Regions from separate parts of the Paenibacillus sp. FSL P2-0121 genome, predicted to be linked through region 2. Evidence: predicted binding sites of a transcription regulator. Region 2 holds the regulator's gene; each other region holds the start of a gene.
What was found. Region 2 encodes Rex, which represses fermentation and respiration genes when NADH is low (regulators of the CRP and FNR family bind a similar motif). Its sites were predicted from a motif close to TTGTGAAATATTTCACAA; they were not measured.
Positions count from the first base shown of each region.

Region 1: adhE (bifunctional acetaldehyde-CoA/alcohol dehydrogenase) is a predicted target of Rex. The motif match lies at 7,111-7,128, and genes of this name have one in related genera.
Region 3: MKY54_RS29160 (formate/nitrite transporter family protein) is a predicted target of Rex. The motif match lies at 5,911-5,928, and genes of this name have one in related genera.

Region 1 is NZ_CP150245.1:5,005,475-5,016,415, reverse strand. Features, by position in the region: gene MKY54_RS22310 (histidine kinase) at 143-1,936, shown strand; gene MKY54_RS22305 (response regulator) at 1,956-3,284, shown strand; gene MKY54_RS22300 (sugar ABC transporter permease) at 3,402-4,322, shown strand; gene MKY54_RS22295 (carbohydrate ABC transporter permease) at 4,324-5,196, shown strand; gene MKY54_RS22290 (extracellular solute-binding protein) at 5,329-6,795, shown strand; gene adhE (bifunctional acetaldehyde-CoA/alcohol dehydrogenase) at 7,204-9,825, shown strand; gene pflB (formate C-acetyltransferase) at 10,080-10,941, shown strand, end outside.
Region 2 is NZ_CP150245.1:4,728,024-4,738,964, forward strand. Features, by position in the region: gene MKY54_RS20965 (3-hydroxyacyl-CoA dehydrogenase NAD-binding domain-containing protein) at 1-219, opposite strand, end outside; gene MKY54_RS20970 (AAA family ATPase) at 353-1,855, opposite strand; gene MKY54_RS20975 (hypothetical protein) at 1,848-2,390, opposite strand; gene MKY54_RS20980 (DUF5590 domain-containing protein) at 2,801-3,319, opposite strand; gene MKY54_RS20985 (amidohydrolase) at 3,492-4,793, opposite strand; gene MKY54_RS20990 (redox-sensing transcriptional repressor Rex) at 4,780-5,433, opposite strand; gene dinG (ATP-dependent DNA helicase DinG) at 5,564-8,425, opposite strand; gene MKY54_RS21000 (hypothetical protein) at 8,552-9,193, opposite strand; gene panD (aspartate 1-decarboxylase) at 9,305-9,688, opposite strand; gene panC (pantoate--beta-alanine ligase) at 9,681-10,571, opposite strand; gene panB (3-methyl-2-oxobutanoate hydroxymethyltransferase) at 10,572-10,941, opposite strand, start outside.
Region 3 is NZ_CP150245.1:6,591,857-6,602,797, forward strand. Features, by position in the region: gene MKY54_RS29135 (glutamine--tRNA ligase/YqeY domain fusion protein) at 1-1,225, opposite strand, end outside; gene MKY54_RS29140 (GNAT family protein) at 1,456-2,004, shown strand; gene MKY54_RS29145 (MOSC domain-containing protein) at 2,099-2,743, opposite strand; gene MKY54_RS29150 (GNAT family N-acetyltransferase) at 2,724-3,254, opposite strand; gene MKY54_RS29155 (MFS transporter) at 3,299-4,519, opposite strand; gene MKY54_RS29160 (formate/nitrite transporter family protein) at 4,980-5,807, opposite strand; gene MKY54_RS29165 (FAD-dependent oxidoreductase) at 8,506-9,870, opposite strand; gene MKY54_RS29170 (formate--tetrahydrofolate ligase) at 10,205-10,941, opposite strand, start outside.

The sequences.
Region 1 (10,941 bases), 280 kb from region 2:
CGTAGTGGCGAACATATCATCATGCTCTTTTTATCCGCCCAACATAAAAAACTACATACAAATGAACATAAAAAACTTTAAAATAAACATATGTAAGCGTTTATCACTTTGATATAGTTATTGAACCCGGAGGTGTATCTCGATGTTGTCTAGGCTGATTAGGCCGATTTTGAAGCTAAACGTCAAACAACAGCTTATCCTGCTGTTTCTGATTATGATCTCGCCGATTCTGTTTTTGAACATTTACGGGAATATGAAGGCTGAGCAAATTCTGAAGCGCCATGTGACGAATGCTTATGTAGAGCTGAACAAGCAAAACTTCACCATCATTAACCGAGATATCGATACCGTAAATAAAATTACTACCACTGTAATTCAAAATCCTCTGATTCAACAGATTAATATGACGGGTTCGGATACCATTCTGGAGCGGGTTAAACGTTATGAGACGATAGAGAAGCTGTTGGTCAGTTACTCGCAGGGAGCGGAGCGTGGGGACGGCATCTATTATTCCCTTTATATATACGATCCCGAGGATTATTATTTTTTTGCACCCAATTTCCCACAGGTTAAGAAGGCGGGGGTATATTTCTTTTCTAAAGCGGAAGAGCCCTATTGGTTCGAGGAGGTTGTCCAGAAAAAGGGCCGTGGATCTCTAAAATTTACAGGGAAGCTAAGTGCACAAGCGGAAAACTTGAAGACTCTTACCTATATGAGAGCTGTCAATAACATCTCCAGAAAAGCTGAGACCATTGGGGTTTTAGTCATTACCAAAATGGACGCAAAAATCGGAGAATCCCTTAAATCCATATCGTTGCCTGATGGTGATATTTACTTAACAGATCTGGATAATCGTGTACTCGCTTCTACTACGAATAATACTGGTGAGATCATTACGCTGCCGGAGACGGTCGTTGCTGAGGATTTGGAGGGAACCGTGGATGTTATTACCTCGGATTTTATTTATGTGGTCAATAATAACCATGCCTTAGGACAGAAGCTAGTCTACAAAATCGCCGTAAAAGCGCTGCTGCAGCAACAAAACGAAATGAAAAGTGTGATTCAATACATAACTGTGGCCTATGCTGTTTTTGGATTAATCATGATTACTTATTTCTGGCGTTCATTAATGACGCCTTTGCAAAAGTTAGCTTTTTTCGTCCGGAAGTTTGAGCCAGGCAATCGTGTCCCTGAGACACCAAAAAGAGGGAGTAACGATGAGGTCAGTGTGCTGATTGGATCTACCTATGACATGGCCCGCAGGCTAAATGGACTAATTACTTATAAATACCAGATGGAGCTAAAACAGAAGGAATCACAGCTTCAACTGCTCTATCAGCAGATCAATCCGCATTTGCTCTACAACACTTTGGAGAGTATTTACTGGAAAAGCTCGCTGGAAGGTAACGTTGAATCCGCCGAGATGATCAAGGAATTATCCAAGCTTATGAAGATTAGCCTCAGTCGGGGAAGGGAACTGATTAGCCTTGAAGAAGAGCTGGAGCATGCAACGGCCTACATCAAGCTGCAGCAGCACCGGTATGATTATATATTTCGTGTAGTAATGGAGATTCATCCAGATACGAAAAGAAATCTAATTCCTAAAATTACCCTGCAGCCGTTAATTGAGAATGCTATTATTCATGGTGTCAAAAATATGGGCGAGGATGGGGAAATCATCATTAGCGCAGTTTGTGTGGACGATACCGTCGAGATCTCGATTGAAGATAATGGCTATAAGACTGTTGATTATCAGGCCATCGAAGCTGTGCTGAATGACGACAGTCCAAATCCGGCCAGCGGTTACGGGATTCGCAACATTAACCAGCGTATTCATTTACACTTCGGCTCTGATTATGGCATCAGCTATACCCCTCGTAAAGAGGGCGGTACATTGGTGACGGTTAAGCTTCCGAAATCAGAGAATCAGGACTAAGGAAGGGGAGCATACAGATATGTTCAATATATTAGTTGTGGATGACGAACCCTTGATTTGTAAAGGGCTGAGCAATTTATTAGCTTCTTCGGGGTTAAACATAGACCATATTTATACAGCAAACAGTGGTTTTGAAGCGCTGGACTGCATTCGGATGGAGGAAATAGACCTGCTCGTTACTGATATTCAGATGGGTGCAATGAGCGGGATTGATCTAATGCAGCATGCAAAATTGGCCAAACCCTGGGTACAGACCATCGTGATTTCTGCACACGAGACGTTTCAATATGCGCAAATGGCCGTTAGGCTTGGAGCGAAGGATTATTTGATCAAACCTTTGAACAGTGAGCAATTTCTGGATTCGGTGCGAAATGTGCTGCTTAAGATGGGGAAACCATCACCAGAATTGGATATTTTCATGTCAGGAATTAACGAAAGCTTTCGGCTGGAAGAGCCGCTTCCGGAATACAGCAAGTTATTGAATGAGCTGCTCATTGAGCCTGAAGGTGTACTGTGTGATGCAGAACGCTTGCAAAAGCTGGATAACCTGAAGCTGCAAGGGCCGTATTTTTCCGTCTTAAAAATTAAGGTGCCTCTGGCTGGAACGAATCAGGAGAAGCACTACACCCTGCGGGACAGACGGCTTCTTTGTTATGCCGCGCTGAATATCGCCAAAGAGCTGATGGATCAGGAGTGGAACTCGACAGCCTTTTACGCAGAGGATGAAGAGATTACGATCATTATTCAGTGGGATGAAAAAAGCTATGAAGATTCGTCTGCCAGCCAAATTAATAGGCTAGATATCCTTGGCCGTAGTCTTCATTTTAATATTCAAAAATATCTGCACTTAAATGCAGTTATCGGCATCAGCCAGATTCTCAAGGGTCTTTCTTTTATGGCTGTATTGAACCGTCAAGCCTCCAAAGCCATTCTCTGGAATAATGAACACAATGACCATTATGTGTTTTACTACGGGGATTTTAATTGGAACAGCTACACAACCGATCCTTCAGTAGAAGAGCTTCATACACGCAGCAATCTGATTGTAGAGAAAGCGAGAGAGTATATTGACGAGAACTATGCGCAAAAAGGATTAACCATCCATGAAGTGGCTAAGAAAAACCATGTCAGCCCCAATTATTTGAGCTATCTGTTTAAGAAAAATACAGGTTACAACCTGTGGGAATATGTAATTAAGCTGCGGATGGAAGAAAGCCGGGAGATGATTTTGAACACAGATCTTCGCAGATACGAAATCGCCGAGCGTGTAGGTTATGAATCACCGGAGCATTTTAGTAAAATTTTCAAAAAATATTATGGGATTAGCCCCAGTGAATTGAAGAAGTAAAAACACATACTACTTCGGTAGATTTAGACATGTTCAGTACAACCCTCATTTTCTACAATTTAAGGTAGGAAGCATTTTGCGAAAAATGCTGAAAGAAAAATGGAATGAGGGAGCCTGATGAATCAAACCGCAGTTGTATCCGAAAATCCGCCGGCGCTGAAGGGTACACCTTACAAGCAAAACCGCTGGAAGAAAAACTTTTGGGGATATATGTTCCTCGTACCTGCTGTGATTATTTTTGTAATGTTCTTGTGGGTGCCAATTTTTAAAGGCTTGTTGTACAGCTTCTACCATGTTGATTTTGTAAAAGGGAATAGCTTTGTTGGCTTTGAGAACTATGCTAGAGCCCTTAGTGATCCGGATGTTTTGACCGCGTTAAAAAATACAGGGTATTACATGCTTCTATGTCTTATTATCGGGTTCTGGGTTCCGATTGCTTTTGCTATTATGATCTCGGAGCTGAGAAGGTTTGGGGGCTTTGTACGGGTAGCGGCTTACCTACCTTTTGTAATGCCTGGTGTGGTGCTATATGGACTCTGGAGATGGCTTTATGATCCTGTGGGCCCAATCAATGCAGTATTAAGCTCGCTTGGTGTGGACCAGGTTGCCTTCCTGACAGATACAAGGTGGTCGATGATTTCCCTTGTTTTTATGGAGACGTGGCAGCAGTTTGGATCAGGGATGTTAATATACTTGGCTGCTGTACTCAGCATTCCGCGGGATTGGTATGAAGCAGCTGAGATTGATGGGGCGGGTGTGTGGGCACGTATAAAGTACATCACATTGCCTTCGCTGCGTAATTTGATCATTTTGATGTTTATATTACAGATTATCGGGACTTCACAAGGGTATCAGTCACAAATGGCGCTGCTTGATGGTGGACCGAATAATACTACGCTTACCTATGCGCTGCTGATCGTAAAATATGCTTTTACGCGACTCGATTATGGAACAGCGACTGCGCTTGGCATGCTAATGTTCATAGTCCTAGGTGGTTTGGGCATTTTACAGTTCAAGCTTAACAAGGAGGACAACTAAGATGAAGAGCGCAGATAGAGGGATTCTCTCAGAACATGATTTGAAAAAAACAAGCAATAAGATCGTTTATGGCTTGATGTGCGTGGTTATTTTGATTATGGTGTTTAGCATGCTGTATCCGATCTGTATGACGTTATTTAACGGACTGAAATCGAATCAAGAGGTGAACTCATTCCCACCGCATTTTTTCCCGCAGGAATGGCACTTCAGCAACCTTAAAGAAGCGATGAACTACATTGATCTGCTGATGTTCCTTAAGAACACTATTTATATTTTTGTGGGGAATATGGTCGTGACACTAGTCGTATTGGGAATGTCTGCTTTCAGCATTTCTCGTATGAATGTTCCTTACAGAAAGGCAATTTATTTCTTTTTCCTGATGACATTGTTTATTCCGGCGACCAGCTACATGATTCCCAACTTTGTCAATCTAAAAGAGCTTGGATTACTGAATCAGTACGCTGCCTTTTGGCTGCCGGCTGGTGCGAATACATTCTATTTTCTACTCTTAAAGAACTTTTTTGATGGGATACATCCTGAAATTTTTGAAGCCGCGCGGATTGACGGCTCCTCTGAGCCGAGAAGCTTTTTCTCCATTGCAGTGCCATTGTCGGTTCCGATATTTGCTACGCTGGCGATCTTTATCTTTTCTACTGCATGGAATGACTGGTTCTGGCCATCTCTGGTTATGCACAGTGAAGAGAAATATACGCTCGCGACAGCAATCTATAAATACGTTATTAATGTAAAGGCACTTAATACGAATATTAAATTCGCTATCCTATTTATCGTATCGTTGCCGCCGATCCTTGTCTTCCTGATCTTCCAAAAGTTCATTATGCGTGGCGTCGCATTATCAGCAGTTAAGGGATAAGCGCGGATCGACGAATCTAGTCACGGATCGTAAACATGCACATGAAAGGAATATAAATGCACCTCGTTTGTAAACGATTTCTCTTTTATGATCGATATGTAAGATAACTATGAATTGAAAAGGGGAGTTTCAATGCGTAAGTACTCTAGCGTGCTACTAAGCCTCCTTGTGGCCGGATCATTGTTAACCGCATGCGGCGGTAACAACAATAACGGAAACACAACAGGAAACAAGGAAGGGGAAGCGACTACTGCGCCAACGAATGCTGCAACAGATAATGCTGGCAGTGCTACAGCAGCGCCAACTGATGATATCACACAAAGAAAAGTGACCATCAAAATTCACTATCCAACCCCTGACCTAACCGAAGTTAGAGCACAGGAAGATGACAAGATCAAACGTTTCCAAGAGGAGTATCCGAATGTTGAAATCGTCAAAGACGATTGGCAGTACAATGTAAGTGAAATCGGCATCAAAATGGCAGCGAATGAAGCTCCAACCTTCTTTAACACTTACGCTACAGAAGCAAAATTCCTAGTTGAAAAAGGCTGGGTAGCTGACATTACGGATCTGTGGAATAAATACGAATTTAAGGATCAAATTAACCCGGTTCTCCAAAACCAATTTATCATTGACGGAAAAGTATTCGGCGTTACTCAAAAGGGTTATGTAACAACCACAATGATCAACAAAAAAATGCTGGATGAAAAAGGCGTTGCTGTTCCATCTATGGATTGGACTTGGGATGATATGCTGAATACCGCGAAAGGTGTAGCTGATACCAAAAAAGGGATTTCCGGTATTGCTCCAATGGGTAAAGGGAATGAAGCAGGCTGGAACTGGACCAACTTCCTGTTCGAGGCTGGCGGTGAAATTCAGAAGATTGAAGGCGGTAAGGTTGTAGCTACTTTTAATTCTGAGGCTGGGATTAAAGCGCTGGATTTCTACAAGAAACTTAGATGGGAAGCAAACGCGATTCCTCAGGACTGGGCACTGGGCTGGGGTGATGCTGTAGGCGCATTCCAACAAAGTCGTACAGCAATGGTAATGGCTGGATCTGACGGTGTTATTGAGCAAGCGTTGAATCAAGGCGGTCTGAAACCAGAAGATGTACTTACGTATCCAATGCCTGCGATGGAAAAAGGCGGAAAACACACTGGGGTACTTGGTGGTGACTACCTTGTAATCAATCCAAATGCAACACCAGACGAGCAAGAAATGGCATTCCGTTATATTACATTTGATTACTTCTCCGATAAAGGTCTAGAAGCACTGGATGCGGTTCTGCAACAACGTACAACGGATGGCAAATACTTTATTCCGCCGCTCTTAGATTACTATTCTGCAGATTCTGACTTCGGTAAGAAAACAAAAGCTGTGTATGATAAATATACAAATGTATATCAATACAGCCCTGATATTTTAGGCTTGCTGGACGGTAAACCGGAAGCGCAATACAATACACAGGACTACTACGCAACCATGTCCAATGTAATTCAAGAGCTGTTCTCCAAAAAAGGAACAGATTCCAAGACACAGCTTGAAGCTGCTGCAAAAACAGTGCAGGAGAAATTCTTCGATACAATTAAAGTAGAATAGGCAAGGAAGGACAGAACCGGCTCCATTAGGAGTCGGTTTTTTTATGTTTATATTATTGATATTTTTATAAATCAACCCAACGGATGGTTTCCGACTATTTTTTAGAGGGTCATGGGAAAAATAGAGTGTCAACAAAATTAGATTTGCATTTTTAAAATATTTTTGCGAGCGGAAAGGTAGAAAATGGGTATTGGTTCTTGTCTTTTTAAACATAAACTTTAGATTTAAGGGATATTACAGCATAAATAATGGTAAAAAACCTATAAAATGATCGAATGAAAGCGCTTTGAAAACAAATCAAAAAAACTTTATACTTTGTGAAAGATTTCACTATACAAGGTGGAAATGATGTGATAAGATAAATGTGTAGAGAAAAACAACCTAAAAATTGACAGGAGGACGAGGGAGATGGCAGTTAAGAACGAAGTCGCCGCCCAAGTTAAACAAACTACCGCTGAAGAGTATATTCAGACTTTGGTGGATAAAGCGAAAAAAGCACATGAGGCATTCATGGCGCTGGATCAAGAGCAAGTTGACACAATCGTTCATGCAATGGCGTTGGCTGGACTCGACAAACATATGTACCTCGCTAAATTGGCTGTAGAAGAAACTGGCCGCGGGGTTTACGAAGACAAAATTACTAAAAACATCTTCTCGACAGAATATATCTGGCACGGAATTAAATACGATAAAACAGTAGGCGTTATTGAAGACAATGCTTATGAAAGCTTCCAAAAAATTGCTGAGCCCGTCGGAATTGTAATGGGTATCACACCGGTAACCAACCCTACATCCACCACGATGTTTAAAGCGTTGATTTCGATTAAGACACGGAACCCTATTATATTCGGTTTCCACCCATCTGCGCAAGAGTGTAGTGCAGCAGCTGCTAGAATTCTTCATGATGCGGCTGTAAAAGCTGGCGCACCTGAGAATTGTATCCAATGGATTGAAATGCCAACGATGGACAAAACAAACGCTTTGATGAACAACCCTGACGTTGCACTTATTCTTGCAACAGGCGGTTCTGCAATGGTAAAAGCAGCTTATAGCTGTGGTAAACCAGCTCTTGGCGTAGGTCCCGGTAACGTACCTGCATTCATCGAAAAGAGCGCGGATATCGATCAAGCCGTAACGGACATCATTCTTTCCAAAACATTTGATAATGGTATGATCTGTGCTTCCGAGCAAGCTGTTATTATCGAAGAACCAATCTTCGATCAAGTGAAAAAGAAAATGATCGCTAATGGCTGCTACTTTGTTAACAAAGAAGAAGCTGCCAAACTTACTAGCGGCGCTATGAACGTTGATAAATGTGCGGTTAATCCAGCAATCGTTGGACAATCCGCAGTGAAAATTGCTGAAATGTGCGGCATTCAAGTTCCTGCCGGCACTAAGATTCTGGTAGCAGAACTTGAAGGTGTAGGCACTAAATATCCATTGTCCGCTGAAAAATTGAGTCCTGTGCTTGCTTGCTACAAAGTTAAAAACGCAGATCAAGGTATTGAACGCGCAGCACAAGTTGTTGAATTTGGTGGTATGGGCCATAGTTCGGCTATCCACTCCAACAACGAAGAAGTAATCATGAAGTTCTCTAACCGTCTGCAAACAGGACGTATTCTCGTTAACTCGCCTTCCACTCATGGTGCGATCGGCGATATCTATAACACTAACATCCCTTCGTTGACGCTGGGCTGCGGATCTTATGGTCGTAACTCCGTGTCGCAAAACGTTACAGCAATTAATTTGATCAACGTGAAAAGGGTGAATCGTCGTACCGTGAATATGCAATGGTTTAAAGTACCTGACAAGATCTATTTCGAAAAAGGCGCTACTCAGTACCTGACCAAAATGCCTGATATCACACGTGTCGCAATTATCACTGACCCAATGATGGTTAAGCTTGGATATGTTGAAAGAGTTGAACATTACCTGCGTCAACGCCAAACTCCTGTAGCAATCGAAGTGTTCTCGGAAGTTGAACCAGATCCATCAACAACTACAGTTGAAAAAGGTACAGCAATGATGAACAGATTCCAACCGGACTGCATCATCGCACTTGGCGGTGGTTCCCCAATGGATGCTGCAAAAGGAATGTGGTTATTCTATGAACATCCAGACGCAGACTTTAATGGTCTGAAACAAAAATTCATGGATATCCGTAAACGGGTTTACAAATTCCCTAAACTTGGAAACAAAGCTAAGTTTGTAGCGATTCCAACTACTTCGGGTACGGGTTCGGAAGTAACATCTTTCGCAGTTATTACCGATAAAACAACTGAACAACACACTAAATATCCTTTGGCTGACTACGAGCTAACTCCAGACGTAGCTATCATTGATCCAGAGTTCGTATATAGCTTGCCAAAAACTGCTGTAGCTGATACAGGTATGGACGTATTGACACATGCCATCGAAGCTTATGTATCTGTTATGGCGAGTGACTACACGGATGGTCTGGCAATTAAAGCAATCCAATTGGTATTCCAATACCTTGAAAAATCGGCTCTTGAAGGCGACAGAGTTGCCCGTGAAAAAATGCATAACGCATCAACACTTGCTGGTATGGCCTTTGCTAATGCTTTCCTGGGTATTAACCACAGCTTGGCGCATAAATGGGGCGGTCAATATCACACTGCTCACGGTCGTACTAATGCGATCCTTATGCCACACGTTATTCGTTACAATGCTAAGAAACCTACGAAGTTCGCTTCGTTCCCTAAATATTCACACTTCGTAGCTGACGAGCGTTATGCAGAAATCGCCCGTATTCTGGGATTGCCAGCTCGCACAACTGAAGAAGGTGTAACTAGCCTGATCAATGCTATTCGCGACATGAACAAAAAACTGGGTATCGAAGAATCCTTCCAACAATTGGGCTTTGATCCTAAGGATTTTGAATCCCATGTAGATTACTTGGCTGACCGTGCATTTGAAGATCAATGTACAACTGCCAATCCTAAGCTGCCGCTGGTATCTGAACTTGCAGATGTATATCGTAATGCTTTCTACGGAAGATTTGATAATTAATATTTGGTTAAGTAGATAATAGGATGGTTGTGGATTAGATATAAGTGACAAATATCACCGGAAAGGTGATATTTGTCACAGTCTATTTATAGAAAATAAACTAAAATGTTTATATAAACAACGGTCCCATATATGGAACAATGATTGTGAATTTTCGAACAACCATATTTTTCTTGGGATCACGAGACACGGGATCAACCTTCAAGCCCGCGATCTCTACAAATATAATATAAATATAGATGGAGGGATTTAGCATGTCGGTGATTGAAAAAGATGTACAAGAAGTGAAATCCGGTTGGAGAAGTTTTACAAAAGGTAAATGGTCCAGAAAAGTTGACGTTAACAACTTTATCGCAAGCAACATTAAGCCTTATGAAGGAAACGAAGAATTCCTCGTAGGACCTACTAGTAACACAACTGAACTCTGGAAGATTATTTCCCAATTGAGCAAGGAAGAAAGAGAAAGAGGCGGCGTATGGGATGTTTCCCTAGATACTGTCTCCACAATCACTTCACATGCTCCAGGCTACATTGACAAGGACAAGGAACAAATTGTAGGCGTACAGACTGATGCTCCTTTCAAACGTTCCATCCAGCCATTCGGCGGGATCAAGATGATGGTTGATGCTACGAAGGCTTATGGCTTCGAGCTTCCACAAAACATCGTTGACATGTTTACGAACATTCGCAAAACGCATAACCAAGGCGTATTTGATGCATATACACCAGACATGAGAGCTGTGCGTAAATCCGGCGTAATTACAGGTCTTCCTGATGCTTACGGACGCGGACGCATCATCGGCGACTACCGCCGCATTGCTCTGTACGGTATTGATTTCCTCATTAAAGACAAAAAACAACAACAAACTGAGCTTGAAGTAGATTCCATGACTGAAGATATCATTCGTTTGCGTGAAGAGCTGTCCGAACAAATTCGTGCACTTGGCGAATTGAAAGAAATGGCAGCTGCTCATGGTATGGATATTTCCAGACCAGCGACCAACTTCAAAGAAGCTACTCAATGGGTATACTTCGGATATCTGGCAGCAGTTAAAGAGCAAAATGGTGCGGCGATGTCCCTGGGCCGTGTGTCCTCTTTCCTGGACATCTATGCAG
Region 2 (10,941 bases):
TTTTTGAATGCGGCTAAGAATCAGCTTCTTCTCAGCTTGAGTGATCGCCCATTTCTCCAGTTGCTTATCTAGACTTGTCTCGATCATTTCGTAGGAGTAGTCCAGTTTCTCAGGGGTTTTCTCCACCAGCAATACATCCAGGCCCTTGGCTGCCAGCATTTCGGCAATCCCTTGTCCCATTGTGCCACCGCCGATGACACCAATTTTCTTGAAATTCATAAAAAAGTCTCCATCCTTTCAGGTATCTATACTTTTGTATTGTACCTTGTCTGTCGCAAAAATTTATAAAGCCCGACATATAATGATATCTTAGCATGCCTGAAAAGTAAAAAAAAATAACCAGCATAAATATTTATGCTGGTAAACGCACGCTGTCACGAAATTGACATCGAAATTGCTCTCCAGAGAGCACTTCTTCCTTCATTAAAATGTCAAGGGAGTAATCAAATACATTTCGTTGCTTTTCAAGGTGGTCGTGAGTACGTACCATCAATTCATCCAATATTTTACTGTTTTCCTTCATAAGCTCTTCAGTGGTAACCATTTCCAGCTTGGCGATACCCAACGAAGTCAATCCGGATTTCATCATGGTTTCGACAATATTCAGGGCCTGATCAAAATCGCCACGCGAACCTGTGCTTCGTCCGCCATAATACATTTCTTCTGCAGCCGCTCCACCAAGTGCGATCATAATCTGATCTTCTAGATAATCTTTGGTGTACAGATACTGCTCTTGTTGAGGATTGTGACGTACATAACCAAGGGCTTGCCCCCGCGGAGTCAGCGTAACCTGACTGACACTTCCCGGACGGAGCAGCTCAGCCATAATGGCATGTCCCAATTCATGGATTGCCACCCGCTTTTTCTCTTCGTGGTTTGTTTCTCTGTCCGTTTTTTCCCCCATCATAACCTTGTCAATCGCCATCGACAGATGCCGCTGCTCAACCTCTGTCAATTCCTCACGCATCATATAAATTGCTGCCTCATTCATAACACTTTCGAGCTGAGCACCGGAGAAACCATAGGCTTCTTCGGAAATTTTATCGAGGTTCACATTGGCATGAAGCGGCTTATTTTTGGCATGTAATTCGAGAATCGATCTGCGGCCTTTTTTATCAGGCATGTCCACTTGAATATGACGGTCAAACCGGCCAGGACGCAGCAATGCTGAATCAAGCATTTCTTTACGGTTAGTGGCTGCTACCAGTAGAATGCGTGGTGTTTCGTTGTTATAGATCCCGTCCATCTCAGTCAACAGCTGATTCAAGGTCTGATCATATTCTCGCTGCTGTCCGCCTTCACGCTTTCCGCCAATTACGTCAATTTCATCTATGAAAATAATAGCGCTTTGCTTGTTTTCCTTAAGGGCGCGGGTACGGGCATCCTTAAACAAATCGCGGATACGGCCGGCACCGACACCTACGTACATTTCTACAAACTCACTGCCTGATGCTGCCACAAATACAGAGTTCGTATAATGTGCTGCTGCTCTAGCCATAAGGGTCTTACCTGTTCCTGGAGGGCCTGTAAGCAGAATCCCTTTCAAAGGCCGAATCCCGAATTTGCTGATTTCCTCATGCCGGATCAAAAAATCCAACGCTTCACGAAGCTCCTGTTTTGCATTGTCTTGCCCGCCAATTTCTTCAAAAGTAAGCTTTGAAGGTCCATCCTTCTTGCGTTTCTTCCCGGCACCTGCATTTACCGCAAGTCCGCCTCTTAAATGAGCAATGATAAGTAAAGCCGTGAGCATCCCAGCAGCAATTACAATCGGGAATATATTAATGCCTAGAAAAGCCATAAAAATAAACAAGACAGGAACAAATCCGATTAGAATTTCTTTAAGGTATTTAGGCATTATTCCATACCCCCAATGTCGCAGGTTTACGCGGCAAAATAATAAATTTGCTTTCTTTTCCATTACTCAAGCTTACATAGACATTATTGTCATCAATTTCTGTTGAGGCTATCACATTTTTATATTGTGGATATTGCGCTTTGAGTCCATCAAGTTCTGTGGGTATAAGTGTATATTTACGGCTCTCCATAGCTTCGGCTACAGAGAACATCGCTTTATCCCAGTATTCATCCAGCAGTTCACTGGAGTTCTGTTCTACATCAAGTTTTAGTGTACGTCCATCAATCATCGATTTTCCTTCTTGGGAGACGTACTGAACCAGTTCACGTAATTTCGTGCCTGGCTGGAGATCAAGTTTCAAAGTGACCTCATTGCGGTTAATACTGATATGAGAATTATTGACGCCCTCATATTGAGATACAATCTTCTGAAGTGGTTCCTGCATTGCAAACTGACGATACAAAAAGAAGCCACCAAACAATAGAGTAGCCGACAGTAGAGACGTTATCAGCACAGGTACAAGACGTAATTTCAAGAAACGTCCTCCTCTCAAAGATGACAAAATATAAAGCTCATTATAATAATTTATAGCTACTTGAGAGCTCATCAGAGAGACTGAAGTCTCTTATTGCTGTTCTAATTACAAGTAGTAGTATATCACAGGTGTATATACTAATTTCAAAATAAATGTGAATATATTTAAAATTTAATTTTTTAAATATTTCCATCAATACCAAATAAATTCCTCACTTTCGACAAAACTGGCCTTGATTTTTAATCAATCGGCCTATTTTCGTATGTGAATTTAAGAGAATATTCGGTGATAACTACCCATTCAGTATATCACTTAGTATATCACTTTTGTACATCAAATAAATGTAAACAAGCGAACTTATAATAAGTTCGCTTGTTTACTATGCCACCCTTAATTTCCTTATGTTCAGCTTAACTTTTAGGTAAACTGTAACCTTCGCCCATTCGGGACCCATCCGAAAAGCGATAAAATTGATAATAATACCGACCGCTCTGATTATAAAAAAGCTGCCAAGCATACTCTCCGTTATATACTCCCGGCAGCAAGCGTTCAATCGTTATGTCCGGAAGATCAGCTTTGATAATGCCGCGTATTTGGGCTTCCGAGGTTCCTTTACTTAGTTCCTCAGCAAACACTGCGTCGTCGCCTTCAGCAAATTTTCCATCTACCGTAAAGCGGACCCAGACCATAAGAGCAGTCCCGGCTTCATTTTTCCCAGTTAATACCCAGTACACTGCATTTTCATCCCAAACCGATTTTTGTGCTTTGGTTACCTCTGTTAGACCCGCTCTGGTTTTGGCAACATCCTTAGCGATATCACGCTCGTTCCATTGATCTTTCATAATATAGGCATAGAACTGGATAAGTCCAAACCCCAGGAGCAGAATCAGAACTGACCCCAGGAGGATCCATTTTTTCCTTTTCTTCAAGGTACAGCTCCCTTTCTAGTAATATATCTTTTTTGATTATATAACACACCCGCGTGTTTATCCAAAATTTCATAATTTTCTAGCTTTCCCAGTCTTAAAAATGCACAAAAGGCCGCAACTTTTGCTAAAAGCAAAAAGTCGCAGCCTATTAATTATTCGTTATTCTCCAGACTTAACGCTTCAATAAACCTTCGAAGGCTTCTTGCGCTTTACGCCGGATAGCTTCCTCATCCAGGGTTAAGCATTGTCCATGCTTGATGACCTGTTTACCATTCACCCACACATGCTCAACATCCTTAGCGCTAGCAGAGTAAACTGCATGAGACAACAGATCTGTGTGTGGCAGCAAATGCGGCTGATCGATATCAATAGCAATGAAATCTGCTTTCATCCCTACAGCAAGTCTGCCTACATTATTTAAAAAGATGGACTGCGCGCCATATTCTGTAGCCATACGCAGAGCCTCTGGAGCTGGAACAGCCGTTGGATCACCGCTGACACCCTTATGAATGAGAGCTGCAAGCCGCATCTCTTCAAACATATCCAAGTTATTGTTGCTTGCCGCGCCATCCGTGCCAAGAGACACCTTCACACCAGCTTTTAGAAGATCAGTAACCCGAGCCACTCCGCTAGCCAGCTTCAAATTACTGCCCGGATTATGAGATACACCCACATTATGGCGAGCCAAGATCTCAATCTCTTCATCATTTAAATGAACACCATGTGCAACTATCGAGGGACGTGTGAACATTCCAAGCTTCTCTAAGTGAGCTACAGGACGCAACCCGTAATCCGCCACATTTTGTTCCACTTCACGTTTCGTTTCGGACATATGCGTATGCATCGGTAAATCCAGATCATGCGCTGCCTGCACGAACTTAACCAGGAAGTCAGGAGGGCAAGTATAAGGGGCGTGTGGCGAGATCATAGTAGTAATTCTACCGTCAGCCTTTCCATGCCAGTTACGGGCAAAAGAAATCGCTTCCGCAAGCTTGTGATTCTGTATATCCTCTGGACATAACCCGATCACACCACGCATCAATACGGAACGGATACCTGATAACTCAGCTACCTCGGCTACTCGGTCCATATGATCATACATATCGAGGAAGGTCGTAGTTCCACCCTTCAGCATTTCCAATACAGATAAGGAGGTTCCCCAGTATACATCATCACCGGTGAACTTTTCCTCCATTGGCCACATCTTCTCCTGAAGCCACACTTGTAGCGCTAAATCATCTCCATATCCACGCAGCAAAGACATCGCCGCATGACCATGTGTGTTTACAAGTCCAGGCATGAACAGCAGACGGCTGCCATCAACCACTTGCACTCCAGCTTCCATCTGAGGCTCTTCTTTTCCTATGTAAGTGATTAAATCATCTTCAATAGTCATATATCCACTCAGAACCGGCTCATCCGTTCCCGGAGTCAGAAAATACCCGCCCTTAATTATCGTTTTATTGTTGTTCATGTTCACTTTCTTCCTTTCCATCCCGCAAGTAATAAGCAAGACTTTGCAGATCAGTTGTAAAATCAGCTGCATGCACCCGGATATTCGGTGGTGTCTTCAGAATCACAGGGGCAAAGTTCAAAATCGCTTCAATCCCAGAAGAAATGAGGATATCTGCTACATTTTGAGCTTCTGAATCAGGTACGGTAATAATGGCAATGCGAATACCTTGCTCACGAATTGTGCTGCCTAGTTCATCCATCGGTTGCACAGTAAGGGAGTTGATCTTACGTCCAACCTTAGGAGCGTACGAATCAAATATAGCCGTGATTTTCATAGTATCTTTGAGATATGCATTGTAATTAGACAAGGCATGTCCGAGATTACCTGCTCCAACTAAAGCTACATTAAGCTGTTGATCCAGCTTCAGGATATGACGGATTTTCTCAATAAGATACGTTACATCATAGCCGATACCTTTTCTGCCGAAGTCACCAAAATATGCTAAATCCTTACGAATCTGTGCGGGATTAAGATCAAGCTTTTGCCCAAGTTCCTGAGAGGAAACTGTTAATATTTCGCGATTCTGGAGATCATTCAAAAAACGCAAGTACACAGGTAGTCTGCGAACAACGGCTTCTGATATTTTATCCGATTTCATATTTTTCCTCCTAAAAATAGTAATGTTCTTGTGAAAATCCATATTCAAACGTCTACCTCTCCTTATTAAGGACGGTACTGTAACACACCGCCCTTAAGGATAAGGAGGAGCTAAACTGAAGACGAGCGTTTTAAGAAGCGCCGCCATCCTCTAGCCATTCCGCTATGCGAGGGACCATTTGATCAGTAAGCATATGCTCCATTTTGGGACCAGGCAATGAATAAAGGAAATACTTCCCGTAATGAGATTCAATAACCCTTGTATCATAAACAATAACTATTCCACGATCCTGCGCCGTGCGAACCAATCTTCCGAATCCCTGCTTAAAACGAATAACCGCTTGAGGAACAGATAATTTCATGAACGGATTCTTCTTCTGGGCCTGCAATAACTCCGACTTCGCTTCCGCCAACGGGTGATTCGGTGGTTGAAACGGAAGTCTCACGATGGCCAGGCAAGTCAGTGCTTCACCTGGAATATCTACACCTTCCCAGAAGCTGCTCGTCCCCAGCAATACGGATGCTGCACTGTCCTGAAAGCGGCGGATCAACTTGCTCCGGCTGCCACCTTCCACGCCTTGACCAAGCACCGTAATCTCTTGTGAGGCCAAAGCCTCTTTAAGCGGATCATATACCTGACGCAGCATTTTATAAGAAGTAAACAGAACCAGCATCCGCCCACGTGTTGTTTTAGCAGCTTCCGATAATGACTGTACGAGTGTATCGACAAATCGAGCATCGCCCACACTCCCCTTCACACTAGGAAAATCACGCGGTATAACTAGCAGTGCCTGCTCGCGATATTTAAAGGGAGATGGAAGGAGTGAGGTCATTAGACGTCCCTCTTCTGCAGCTTCGTTAAGTCCGAGATTATCAATCATAAATTGAAAAGATTTATCTACAGATAGCGTCGCCGAGGTAAGCACGATGCTTTTTTTCTTATCGAAGAACAACTCTTTAAGCTGGCTGCTAACATCCACAGGGACGGCATACAGCTGTAGGGATTTGCTACGGTAATTTCCATTTGCCTCCAGCCAATATACTACATTATCGTCATTCAGCCCCATAAAGAATCTTACTTGCTCACGTATGGAAGCCAAATCTTTAAATAAACCGCTAATATCAGTAACAAGGCTGTCTGCTGAGGATTGGCTTTCCTGGTCACGCATCTCGTTAAGCATTTTATCACCCTTACGGATGATGTCGCTTAACGTCAGATTCATAGTGTTCTCTAGCGCAACCAATTCATCCCAATCCTTCGGCTTACGGGCGGGAAGCAACCGCATAACCAGTTGTCCCGCTTCTCCTGCCCCTGCATCACTGCGTTCCGGCAATAGGCTGAACAGCTTGTCGCTGAGTGCATCCCAGGTTTCTTTGACAGTAAGCAGATCCGGGTAGATCCGATCGATGACTCCGCTCCATTCTGAAGCCTCTTCACTGCCTGACGACTGTAATATTTGACGCAGAGCAGGGAGCTGTCCGTTTCGGCTATCTTTATACAGTCGCGATAACGTGTGTGCCACCGTGAAATGCTTCATATGCATGCCAAGATGTTTACCAGCCACATCTTCTAAATGATGTGCTTCATCAATGACAAGATGCTCGTAAGCCGGAAGCAGCTGGTGCCCAGCCTTAACATCTGCGAATAGCTTGGAGTGGTTCGTAATAACCACATCAGCAATCCCAGCTTCATGCTTGGCCCTATGATAATAACATTTGCGGAACCAAGGACAAGAACGGCCCAGACAGGAATCGGTATCGCTTGCCACCGTCTCCCAGAAATCACCGCCCCGGCCGCTTAAATTCAGCTCTTCATCATCCCCTGATTCACTTTGAGTGAGCCATACAATCATCTGAGCGGCAGTAAGCGCATCTTCCCTTGGGCTTATAAAGTCCTTTTTATTAATTTTATGCTCAAACTTACGCAGACACAAATAATGCCCTCTTCCCTTAAAAATAGCAGCTTTAAACGGAAAAGGAACTACCTGCGTTAACAAAGGGATATCCCGCTCGCGCAATTGGTCCTGCAGATTAATGGTATGAGTGCTGACCATGACTTTTTCATTGGTGCGAACGCTTTGATAAATGGCAGGCAACAAATAACCGAGCGATTTACCGGTTCCTGTGCCCGCTTCGATCAGTAGGTGTTTGTCTTCGGCAAGTGCCGTCATCACCTCATTGATCATAATATCCTGAGCTTCCCGGCTTTCATACTGCGGTAATGTGTCTTTAAGTCGTTTGGTTACTTCGTCCATATAATCAGTAAAAGATAAATTCGCTAGCGGATTCTCAGCATGCTCATCTCTAGGTGGCGCTAACTCCGTCCAATCTCCTACTGCAAGCGCTAATTGACGATAGAAAGTCAGATCACCTTCGGGCTGTAGCGTCTCCGCTTCCCGCTCTCGCAGCAGACCATCAAAGTACCAGCCCAGATCACTATCCTCTTCGGTAAACAGCTCACAGAGTCTCTGGATCGTAAGCAGCGGCAGCTCGTAGAGCTCCTCCAGACATTTCAACAGCACTAAAGCAGTCGCAAGTGCATCACTATCTGCCTGATGCGGACGATCATGTGTCACTCCAAAATGAGCACTGACAGAGCCTAGCTGATAAGATGTGAGCGAAGGAAAGCAAATTTTCAGAAAATCAATCGTATCCAAAATCCGCCCTTGAAATGGCAAATAACCACAACGATCTAAAGCATTTTGTAAAAAATGGAAGTCAAAAGCGACATTATGCCCTACGAGCACAACATCATCCAAGAGCGGAACAAGCTCCATCATCATCTCATCCAGCTCAGGCGCATCCTTCACATCATCATCGGTAATCCCCGTCAGACCTGTTATAAAAGGAGGAATCGGCGTTCCGGGCTTGACATAGGAACCATATACCCGGGAGATGGACCGGTCTTCTTCTATAATTGCAAGGCCAACCTGGATAATTTCACCCACGGATTGGGTTCCTGTTGTTTCAAAATCAAGCACGGCAAATTTCATTATAATTCTATTCCCTTTCAATTGAGACTCTTAATCAGCATAACAGAAGTTGCGAAAAAAGGCGATGCACACCACTGGTTCAGGGGATGCATCGCTTGAATGGAAATTTCCAAAACCGTTATTCTTTTACAAAAGGGAAACCAGCTGATTTCCAAAATGCAGCTTCCCTCCACGACGGCGGCATACCTCTAAGTTAACGTTTGGTTCCGGAAGCGCAGGGTCATGCTGCAAAGCAAGATCAAACAATTCCTGCGCTTCATTGAAACGTTCCTGTGAGGCTCGTATGCACCCTAAAGCATTATAAACCATGGCTTTCAGCTTGGTTTCCCGTATCAAGCCCAGCATATGGTTCAGATGACTCCAAGCGGCCTCACCGTCACCTTCCTGCAGATAAGAGATGGCTAAATATAATCGAGCAGCCAAGCTATCCGGGTATTGCGCAATAACTTCTTTAAACTGATCAATACACTTTCCATACATCAGCAGCTTATAATACCCCTGACCTCTTACAAAGCAATCCATACACAGCTCTGGTGCTTCCTGTTCCGGCACTTCCTCTTCGACCTCTGCTGTAAAATCAGCACTTTCGCGAAAGGAACTAAGCTTCTCAGCAAAAGCGAGCCATTCATCCATCACTTTATCGCTCAGTCTATGCAGCATATTATAATTGCATAAAAGCTCGTTCCGGCGGGCACCCTCCGCTGTAGGGTAATCTGTTACGATCTCCTGAAGCACCTTGTTCATTTCAGCAAACAAATGTTGAAACATGGGCGATCCCCCCTTACTGAAGATGAAATCAGTTCAGCTTGCCTGACTTCATTTTCTGCGAGATCGGGGTCTTTCATCCCTGCCATTCATTACATGGCGTAAGTCCATACATTAAGCGATTGTAGCATGCAATTCATGATCAGCCAGCTTCACTGGTTTGTTATTCTCATCCACGAATACCACCGTTGGCTTATGTGACTCCAGTTCTTCCGAGGACAACATCGCATAGGAAATGATAATTACTGTATCGCCCGGCTGAACAAGACGAGCTGCGGCACCATTAAGACAGATCACTCCGCTTCCACGCGGTCCAGGGATTACATAGGTTTCCAGTCGCGAACCATTATTGTTATCCACAATTTGAACTTTTTCATTCTCAAGAATGTCTGCGGCTTCCATCAAGCTCTCATCAATGGTAATACTGCCCACATAGTTTAAATTCGCTTCCGTTACTGTTGCGCGGTGAATTTTGGATTTCATCATATGTCTAAACAAGTGCAGCAACCTCCTTTGGAATAAATACATTATTATCAATTAAGCGTGTTCTGCCAAACTTCACGGCGAGCGCTATTATAATTTCCCCATCCACTTCTGATAAAAGAGCTTCATCCTCTAATCCTTCAAGATCAGGGAATGTTAGGATCTCCGCATAATCAATCACCGCTAGAGGAGAGCTGGAAATAACCGATGTCAACAATTCCCGCACTTCAGCAACGGTTGTTACTTTTCCTTCTTCAATGGACTGACGTGCTTCACGTAAGGAACGAGATAACACCAATGCCTGACTACGCTCCTCTGGAGACAAGAATACGTTACGTGAGCTGAGTGCAAGTCCATCCCCTTCACGAACGATCGGACAAGGAATAATTTCGACATTCATATTAAGATCGGACAGCATTCGGCGAAGCACAGCAACTTGTTGAGCATCCTTCAGCCCAAAGAAAGCATAATCCGGCTGTACGATATTGAAGAATTTATTAACCACTGTGGTTACACCATCAAAATGCCCAGGGCGGGAAGCCCCACAAAGACGGGTAGTAAGCTCCGATACCGAGACCGTAGTCCGAGTAGGCTGCGGATACATTTCTTCCACACTGGGGATAAATACAATATCTACTCCCTCACGTTCAGCGAGTTCCAAATCACGACGCTCGTCACGCGGATAGGAATCATAATCCTCGTTTGGCCCGAATTGCAAAGGATTCACAAAAATGCTCATTACCACTGTGTTGCTCATTTCTCCAGCCCGGCGAAGCAGACTGGCATGTCCGTCATGCAAGTATCCCATCGTAGGAACGAACCCAATCGGGGCGTGCCCGCCTTGTCTCATATACTCCAAAGCTTCGCGCAGCTGCTCAATGCTTCTGACGACTCTCATTTATTTCCCTTCCTTTCTTGCAGCGCCATATAAAGATTCCAAAACCGTTTCATCTGCATTAAAAACGTGACTTTCATCTGGGAAGGAACGTTCCTTCACTTCCTTCACATATTGGCTGATGCCCTCACGGATTACATTACCCACATCCGCATAGGTTTTGACAAAACGTTTCTCACGGTAAGGTGAGGCATACCGCAGCAAATCATGGAAAACCAATACCTGTCCATCACAGTAACGGCCTGCACCGATCCCAATGGTTGGGATGCTAAGCGCTTCAGAGATCGCTTGGGCTACTTCTTCCGTTACCAGCTCCAGAACGATTGCAAAAGCACCTGCGGCCTCAAGCGCCTTAGCTTCATCCATCAGGCGT
Region 3 (10,941 bases), 1.9 Mb from region 2:
CTTCATTGCCGGGGAACAAGCGGAAATATTTATTGGGCGGATTCTCCATAAAGTCGTCGCGCTCAACATAAATCTCACGAGAGAACGGAATTTGGCGTACACCCATTTCTTCATTCTCTGTATTATTCTCCGCTTCAAGCCATTCTGTTTGGCCTTCCGGATAATTGGTGATAACAACCTTAAGCGGACGAAGTATAGCCATGGTGCGAGGCACAGTTAACTTAAGGTCTTCCCGGATAAAGTGCTCCAGCATTTGCAGGTCCACTAGACCCTGACTCTTGGAGATCCCTGCTTCGTACACGAATTTACGAATCGCTTCCGGCGTATATCCTCTGCGGCGCAGGCCGGAGATCGTTGGCATCCGCGGATCGTCCCAGCCATCCACATGTTTTTCGTCTACCAGCAGCTTCAGCTTACGTTTACTAGTCATAGTTTGAGCGAGATTCAGACGGCCGAATTCATATTGATGCGGAACTGAAGGCATCTCACATTCCGCTACGACCCAATCATAAAATGGGCGTTGATCTTCAAACTCAAGCGAACAAAGGGAGTGAGTTACTCCTTCAATGGCGTCCTCAAGTGGATGAGCGAACGTGTACATCGGATAGATGCACCATTTATCCCCTGTATTATGGTGATGCGCATGAGTAATCCGATAGATGACAGGATCACGCAGATTAATATTTGGTGATGCCATATCGATCTTGGCACGAAGAACCTTCTCACCATCTTTGAATTCCCCTGCCCGCATACGGCGGAACAGATCCAAATTCTCTTCGATACTGCGCTCACGATGTGGACTGTTCTGTCCTGGCTCTGTCAGCGTTCCCCGCAATTGGCGAATTTCATCCGCGCTGAGGTCATCTACATAAGCTTTGCCTTTAGTAATTAATAATTCGGCACGTTTGTACATTTCTTCAAAATAATCCGATGCAAAACGCAGCTCTTCCCATTCATAGCCCAGCCACTTTACATCTTCCTGAATGGAGTTCACATATTCCGTATCTTCTTTGGCAGGATTCGTGTCGTCAAATCTTAGGTTAGTCTTGCCACCGAACTCGTCCGCCAGTGTAAAGTTAATCCAAATCGCCTTGGCATGTCCGATATGTAAGTAACCGTTCGGCTCCGGCGGAAAGCGTGTGACAACTTCTTTTACTTTACCCGTACGGAGGTCTTCGGTAATAACATTTTTAATAAAATTGGAGGGGGTAGTACGGTTCTCCACAGCTATCAACCTTTCGTTCTGTAGTGTTACACTACTTCTTGTATAAACATGTTTCCTACTAATATACCCGTTAACTGTAGATTGTTCAATAAAAGGGGGCACATGGCCTGGATCAATTTTTAGCATCTTTAGACCTTTTGACTTCTCTGCGGGCGATAGAGTAGCATGATAATCATAAGAAAAAATCCATAATCATACATAAGGCCTTGTGCCGAAAAGGAGGCAACTGCTTGTTTAATTATGTCATCGACGAAGAGCTTATCTTAAAGCCACTCATGCCTGAGCATGCTAGGCACATATTCGCGTTAGTGGAGCGCTCGCGGGAACGACTTAGGCAATGGCTTCCTTGGGTTGATGCCGTTACGGAACAGGATCACACCCTTAATTTCATTAAAAATGCTATAAAACAAGGCACCGACAATGGCGCCTTCACTGCTGGACTTTGGGTCCGCGGCGAGCTCGCTGGCGTCATTGGGTATCACCAGATTGACTGGCATAACCGTTCGGTAGGGATTGGCTATTGGCTTGGTGATGGCTATGAAGGCAAAGGTTATATGACCAGTGCCTGCCGAGTTCTAGTAGACTACGCACTGCTGGAAATGGAGCTGCAGCGGGTAGAAATTCGCTGCGCGACCGCCAACGTAACTAGCCGGGCAATTCCTGAACGGCTTGGTTTTGTGCTCGAAGGTGTGATCAGACAGGCAGAAAAGCTGCCCGATGGCTACGTGAATCACGCCGTATATGGTTTATTGCGTAGTGAGTGGCAGCTGCTCGGCTAAGTTACTTAAGCAAAGCAAAGTTAAACAAACACGTAAGCAGAAATAAACCTGGCTGGCATACGCCCCCAGGTTTATTTTATTGTGCAGACCAAGATTAGATCTCTGGCATACCCAGTTGTTTTCGAAACTTGTTCCGTACTACGGCTGAGAGAGCTTCCAGCTCCACAAGCTCTGCCAGAGCAGCCTCCTCTTGCAGCCCAACCTGCATTAAATGCAGTACATGCGCCACGGAAGCATTGCTGTCTCCGTTTTCTTTTTTGACAATTGCATCGCCGGTTGAAATCATTCCTTCACGAAGTACACGTAAGTAAAATCCGCTATACCTTGTATCCAGAACTTGAGCCGGTAGATCTGAGGGTCCATGCTTTTGTGAGATTTTGAAGCAAGGGTATCGTGGTTGGCTAACCTGAAGCAAAGTGGTGCCTATTTCATATACATCGCCAATACACACCTCTGTCTCCAGTAGACCCGTTGTGGTGATATTTTCTCCAAAAGCCGAGTACTCCAGTTTCTTTCCCAGCTGCTGTTCCCAATACGGATAGTGCTCAATGGGATAGGCGCATACCGCCTTGTCAGGACCTCCATGATGTTTAAGATCTGCCTGGCCATCTCCAACAAATCCATTGGTATGTAGCTGAACTGATCCATCTACAGGCGTTTTATAAATTCCGGTCTCCAAAGGTTTTCCCCGATAATCCACCGTCACCGGCCGACCGACATTAAGCGAGACGATCTCCATATCCATTTCCTCCTGTCAGCATGCAGCTCATAAATATCTCATCCACATAACGACCGCCAAGATAAAACTCCTCCCGCAGACGTCCCTCTTCCACAAAACCGCATTTCCGATAAAAAGAAATCGCTGATTCATTACAGGATAATACACGCAGGCGAAGCTTACGAATAGCATGCGCCGCAGCGTGTTCCTTAATGGCTTCCATGAGCTGCCGGCCGATGCCTAAACGTTGATAGTTCGGATGAACAGCAATATTAACCTCGCACACATGCCGGTTGCTCTCCATTCTACTAGGGCAGCCAAACCCGACATATCCACATAGCTTGTCATCTTGCAGCGCTACGAGCTGAGAGCCCGGGGGAGCATTCAGTAAGAAATCTTCTTGTGAGCGCCACAACATAGGTCCCGGGCTAGTGTCCTCTGTCCAAATCAGATGGTCCAGATCAATCAGTTCTCGCACGTCTTTAATCTCTGATGGTCTAATAGTTAACCTTGCCTTGTTGATTTGTTTCATAAGATGTACACCCCTTGCCTTGCACCTCTATAGAATTCATATAGTTATCCTAGGGGCCGCTCTAACGAATGGCCTTTACGATTGAATAAAGCATGGATGACGAAAAATCCTACAGACAGCAGCGCCATCGCACAGGCCAGCCAGGCTGTTGGTGCCAAACCACCGCTATCATACAGTCTGCCCATGAAGTAAGGGCCAATGACTCTCCCGACTGCACCAATCCCTCCGCTTAGTCCCAAATAAAATGGTGCGCTGCGCCCCGCATGATCCGAGATAAATGATGGCATCGCTGGAGAAATCAGCATTTCTCCCAGTGTAGCAAGCACCATTCCGAGCACTAAGCCAGGATAATTAGGCATCCACAAAAGAAACGCATAGCCACCCAAATAAAACAGGGCACTTGCAGTCATTTGCGCCGTTGAGGTAGACGCGAACCAGCGCTTAATCATTGTTACCAATGGCTGAGCTGCAAAAATCAAAATACCGTTCAGTGTCCAGAGAAAACCATAAGTTTTCTTAGGCCAGCCCTCTGAAATAATGAACGGAGATACCCCTGTATTCCAGATAGAGTTACCGAGAAGCAGGAACAAAGAACCGATCCCCATATAAAGATAAATACGAGTATGCCCCATTAGCTTCCACGTGGATTGTTTCTCTGGTTCATTCTTCTGATGCCCCATTACCTCATGCGCAGGTTCTCCACCGATTTTCTTCAGATATATAAAAAAGAAACCCGCAAATACCGCCGAAGTTACACCATTCATTACAAAGCTTAGCATATAGGAAATATCGGCCAAAAAACCACTTAATGCCGTCCCCAGTGCTACACCAATATTATTGGCGACATAAATAACATTAAACAGCTCACCACGTTGCTTCGTGAAACGAAAGCCGATAAATGCCTGAATGGCAGGTAATGATAAGGAATTAAATAATCCTACCAGTCCCATTGCTACCATAAATAACGTCCAGTTGTTACTAGCTGCTGGCAAGGTGAACAGTGCCAAAGCATTCATGGCGAGCGCTCCGACAATCAGCCGGTTAACGCCTACCTTATGATAGAGTGAGCCCCCGAGTAGTTGACCCACGATCCCACCAACCGATTGAATAAGAATCACCAGTCCAGCATCTGACATGCTGCGTCCAAGCTCATCAAATACATACATCGTAACGAGCGGCCACATCAGCGCACTACCTGTTGCGTTAATTAGGCTGGCAATTAGAAATATTTTCACTTCTTTTGGATATGCCTGTAAAAACTTCATAAGTAGTGTACATCCCCTGTTATATATGTGTCATTAATTCATCCAGTATCATCCCAAAACAGGGCTATGAGCAAGCATACACATTGACGTTTTATCGTGATAAAGTACGCATGAAATCTAGAGGATAAGACGCACATATCGCATGAAATATCCCGTCTCCCTTGGGGTTCACGTCCGCAGTCCTCCCTAGTTCTAATATCTATTCTTATTTTAAAGCCGTGGCTGTCGTCCGTAAAGCAAACTAAACAAGAAGAAACTGATTCGCTTTTAGAAAGACGGGGTAATAGAGCCTAGAAACACTCCCCCTTCAAAATTCGCCGTGATCCGATTTCGTTCCCCCGAGCGCGGATAAATCACGGCGGATTTTTTTGTGTCTACATAACAAAAAGCACCCCTAAAACATTAACGCCACCAATAAGGCAGACCTTGAATGTTCTATGGAGTGCTCTATAAGACGAGCTTAAGCGTGTTTTTTGACACTGCTGCCGGACATGCTATCTACGGATTGAATAGCCGTAGGTGCTTTACGCAAGTATGCCATCCAATAGGCAGCTGCGACAAATATTGCTCCACCCGTTAGATTGCCGAGCCAGACGGGAACAAAGTTAGTGAAGTATTGCCCCCATGAATAATAACCTTCAAAAATAGCTGCTGGAATTAGGAACATGTTAGCTACAACGTGCTGGAATCCGATCGCAACAAAGGCCATCGTTGGAAACCAAATACCAAGGATTTTGCCGCTGAAGTTATCTGCTCCATAGGAGAGCCATACGGCCAGCGCAACGAGCCAGTTACAGCCGATACCCGAAACAAATGCCGGAAAGAATTCTGCATCGATTTTATGACCAGCCATATCCACCAATTTTTCTAAATACACACCCTCTGAAGTTAAACCCACCACATGACCGAAGAAATAAGCTACAAATAATGCCCCTGCCAGATTACTAATCGTTATGAGCAAAAGATTCTTCACAACTTCCCAGAAAGAAATCTTCTTAGCCATAAAAGCGAGCGGCACGGCCATCATATTCCCTGTCAGCAGTTCTCCACCTGCAAGGAGTACCATGATCAGCCCAACGGGGAAGACTGCGGCTCCGATAAAGTTAGCAATGGAACCCCATTCCTGTGGTGCGCCAGCAATGACGCGAATATCTAATAAAAACCCGAGCGCAATAAACGCTCCTCCCAAAAAGCCCAGAATAAGTACGGTACTTAGCGGATTATGAGCTTTTTTTATGCCGTTCTCTACAGTTACTTCGGCAATTTGCTGCGGTTTGCTATAAGCCATGGTTCCTATCCCCTTCATCTATTTACTTCAAATTTGTTCCTTTATGACCATTGTAGCGTGTCGTAAAACACATTAACGTGATAATTATCACTTTGAGAAAACTAAGTGAAAGTTTTCACTGACATGTCAAATTTAATGCGACCTGTGCACAAATAGAAGTTTGTGTATGACCGGCTAAGCCAGCATATCTTGTTTCGTTGGATTACATTTGAGCGTACGCAGCAGCTATCGGACTCAGTTGTCCTTATATGCAGCAAGATCTCACTGTAGCTATACCTCACTGTAGTCATACCTCACTATCGTCATACTTCACTATCGGCATTCTATCGGACTCGGATGACTCTAATCGTAGCTTTTGAGCATATTTGGCCCACACCCGGACATCGGACTCAGATAACCTTATTCGTAACTTTCGAGCACATTTGACTCGCTATCGGACCCCATAGTCGCTATTAGCACCAAAAACACACTAGTTTTACCTCGTTCTATGTAATAGCTGCACTGGAGTCCGAAATCACGCTCAAAAGGCGATTAATTGCTAATTAGCGGCTTCTGAGTCCGGAAAATTCTCAGGTGGGCGGTGACTCAGCACGATCGGACTCAGATGACCCTAATCGCAACTTTCGAGCACATTTGGCTTGCCATCGGACCCCATAGTCGCTATTAGCACGAAAAACACACTAGTTGTACCTCATTCTATGTAATAGCTGCATTGGAGTCCGAAACCACGCTCAAACGGCGATTATTTGCTATATAGCGGCTTCTGAGTCCGATAAATTCTGCGGAGGGCGGTGACTCAGCACGATCGGACTCAGTTGACCCTAATCTTAGCTTTCGAGCACATTTGACTCACTATCGGACCCCATAGTCGCTATTAGCACGAAAAACACACTAGTTGTACCTCGTTCTATGTAATAGCTGCACTGGAGTCCGAAACCACGCTCAAACGGCGATTATTTGCTAATTAGCGGCTTCTGAGTCCGGAAAATTCTCAGGTGGGCGTTGACTCCGCATGATCGGACTCAGGTGACCTTATACAGAGCTTTTGAGCAAATTTGGCTCGCTATCGGACCCTACAGTCGCTATTGGCACGAAAAACACACTAGTTGTACCTCATTCTATGTAATAGCTGCATTGGAGTCCGAAAGCACACTCAAACGGCGATTTATTGCTAATTAGCGGCTTCTGAGTCCGAAAGCTTCTGCGGAGGGCGATGATTCAGCACGATCGGACTCAGATGACCCTAATCTTAGCTTTCGAGCACATTTGACTCACTATCGGACCCCATAGTCGCTATTAGCACGAAAAACACACTAGTTGTACCTCATTCTATGTAATAGCTGCATTGGAGTCCGAAACCACGCTCAAACGGCGATTATTTGCTAATTAGCGGCTTCTGAGTCCGAAAGCTTCTGCGGGGGGCGATGACTCAGCACGATCGGACTCAGTTGACCTTATTCGTAACTTTCGAGCACATTTGACTCGCTATCGGACCCCATAGTCACTATTGGCACCAAAAACACACTAGTTTTACCTCATTCTATGTAATAGCTGCACTGGAGTCCGAAACCACGCTCAAACGGCGATTATTTGCTAATTAGCGGCTTCTGAGTCCGAAAAATTCTGAGGAGGGCGTTGACTCGGCACGATCGGACTCAGTTGACCTTATACGTAGCTTTTGAGCACATTTGGCTCGCTATCGGACCCCATAGTCGCTATTGGCACCAAAAACACACTAGTTGTAACTCGTTCTATGTAATAGCTGCACTGGAGTCCGAAACCACGCTCAAACGGCGATTTATTGCTAATTAGCGGCCTCTGAGTCCGAAAGCTTCTACGGAGGGCGATGACTCAGCACTATCGGACTCAGTTAACCCTAATCGTAACTTTCGAGCATATTTGGCTCGCTATCGGACCCTATAGTCGCTATTGGCACGAAAAACACACTAGTTGTAACTCGTTCTATGTAATAGCTGCACTGGAGTCCGAAATCACGCTCAAACGGCGATTATTTGCTATATAGCGGCTTCTGAGTCTGGAAAATTCTGAGGTGGGCGGTGACTCCGCACGATCGGACTCAGTTGACCTTATACGTAGCTTTTGAGCACATTTGATTCGCTATCGGACCCCATAGTCGCTATTGGCACGAAAAACACACTAGTTGCACCTCATTCTATGTAATAGCTGCACTGGAGTCCGAAATCACGCTCAAAAGGCGATTATTTGCTTATTAGCGGCTTCTGAGTCCGGAAAATTCTGAGGTGGGTGTTGACTCCGCATGATCGGACTCAGGTGACCTTATACAGAGCTTTTGAGCAAATTTGGCTCGCTATCGGACCCCATAGTCACTATTGGCACCAAAAACACACTAGTTTTACCTCCTTCTATGTAATAGCTGCACTGGAGTCCGAAATCACGCTCAAACGGCGATTATTTGCTATATAGCGGCTTCTGAGTCTGGAAAATTCTGAGGTGGGCGGTGACTCCGCACGATCGGACTCAGTTGACCTTATACGTAGCTTTTGAGCACATTTGGCTTGCTACCATCACCGAAGCCATTGGATTGCATCTACCCAAGCAGCTATTCAGCACCTAACAAAAAAAGCAGCGATCCTCCCGTAACAGGAGGATCGCTGCTTCTCAAGCTTTATAAGGTTGTCTTTTTCGTCGATAAATCACTCAGGAACAACGTCCCTTTTTAAACCGTTACAGCCTCTTTGCTTGGTACTGTTGTCGGCAGCGCTTGAAGACCTACTGTATTCAGGAAGTTCCAAGGTTTGTTGTAATGCGGTTGGAAGAAGAAATCGATAAAGGCAAGTTGGTCGATTGTCATTTGATTTTGAATACATACAGACACTGTGTTGATCGATTGCGTCAGATCCATCTTGGACATAATTTGAGCCCCGAGAATACGGCGTGTGGCGCGATCAAACACTACTTTTAACTGAACCTGCTCAAAGGTGGGCATAAATTCTGGACGGTAGTTATCAATAATCATGGCGGTTTCTACGTCCATTCCTTCAGCCTTAGCTCCTTCTTCAGTAAGCCCTGTTGCAGCGATATTGTCTTCATAAATCTTAATGCCCGAAGTTCCTTGTGTACCCATATAAGGAATGGTCTCTGTTACCAAGTTGCGCGCAACTAAGGTTCCCATCCGTACGGCATTGGTTGCCAGTGGGATATAGGCGTGTTTGCCTGTAGGGTTGTAATGAATCGCACAGCTGTCGCCAGCGGCATATACATCCGGGCAGCTAGTCTGCATATAGTTATTGACTACAATGGCACCATTAGGCAGCATATCGACTTGACCTTTTAAGAGTTCAGTATTAGGACGGAAACCAATGCAGAGAATGACCAGATCTGTCTCATGCTCACCTTTGCTTGTAATAACCTTTGTTACCTTACCGTCTTTGCCTGCAAAAGAGCTAACCTTCTCATTCAGTGCCAATTTAATCCCATGATCCTGAAAAGATTGTTCGATCGGTGCAGTAAATTCCTGGTCCAGATATTTACTCAGAATGCGATCTTCACCATCAATTAGTGTAACTTGCTTGCCATTCATTTGAAAAGCTTCCACCAGTTCTACGCCGATATATCCAGCGCCGACGACGGTGATTTTATTTGCTTGTTTAGCTTTTTCTATAATAGTGTTGGAATGATCATAGTTCTTGGAAAGTAAAATCCCCTCGAGTTCAAATCCTTCAAGCTTCGGCACAATCGGCCATGAACCTGTAGTCATAATCAGCTTATCGTAGGTATCAGCGAACTCGTGGCCTGTCTCCAGATTGCGTACACGCAATGTTTTGGACTTCGTATCCACTGCAGTTACTTCATGACGCATATTGGTCTTTACGCCAAGCTCTGCAAGCTTTTCTGGTGAAGAATAGAATAGCCCCTCTGGGTCTTTAACCACTCCACCTACATACAAGGCAATCCCACAGGATAAGAAGGAAATATTATCATTACGCTCATATACAGTAATCTCGGCATCCGGGTAAAGTTGAGCAGTATTCACAATTGCGGCGGTTCCGGCATGGGTACATCCAATGACAGCTACTTTCATTATTTCTTCCTCCTTCAAATGGACAATCGGGTTATATATTTGACTTGCATGACCGATCAATGATGGAATCTGATCAACAATGGGTTAGTTGTGATTTATTTCACTTTATAAACTGATTATATTGTGATATTTATCACATTACAAGTCTTTTTTACCTATATCCTCATATTGTTCACAATTTTAAGTTTTTTCCGCCACTGCTGCCGAATGCGACTCCGTTAGCTTTGCCACGTGGGAGGTACATTATGATCCGTATTTGCAGGAATCCAAAGGAAGCATAAAAAAAGGCCTCCCCTCTAATACCAACAAGGAGAAGCCTTTTATTAAAACACTTTTACACCAAACCGTGAATCTCTCCGTCCTCATCCATCCATAGTCCCTCAGCGGCTGGCTTAGCTGGCAGACCTGGCATCGTAACGATATTGCCTGTAATAACTACCGCAAAACCTGCACCAAGCGAAAGGGTAATATCTCGGACACCAATCGTAAAGCCTTCTGGTGCTCCGAGGAGTCTAGGCTGGTCGGAGAAGGAATAAGGCGTCTTCGCCAAACATACTTGAAGATCATTTAGCCCAAGCCGCTCGATAACCGCCAGACTCCGCTTAGCCGCCGGAGAAAAGTTCACTTCTGCCCCGCGGTAGATCTCACGGACAATTTTGTTGATTTTGGATGAAATGTCGAGATCCTTCTCATACAGAGGAGCAAACTGGCTCGGGCCACTATTGTCCAAGAGCTTGTTCAGTTCAGAAGCCAATTCCTGTCCACCTGCACTACCTTCCGCCCATACTTTTGAGATCGCAGCTGGCACGTTTAAATTGCGGCAGGCCTCCAATACATCATTAATCTCGCCCTCACTGTCCCCTTCAAAATGATTTATGGCAACTAAAACAGGGACTCCAAATTTACCGAGATTCTCTACATGACGTTCTAAGTTCACCAATCCCGCGCGAAGCGCCGTCCGATTCTCGGTTAGAAGCTCACCTTTAGGCACACCACCGTTATATTTTAAGGACTTAACAGTTACGACAAGAACAGCAGCAGAAGGGTTTAACCCGGCCTGTTGGCATTTGA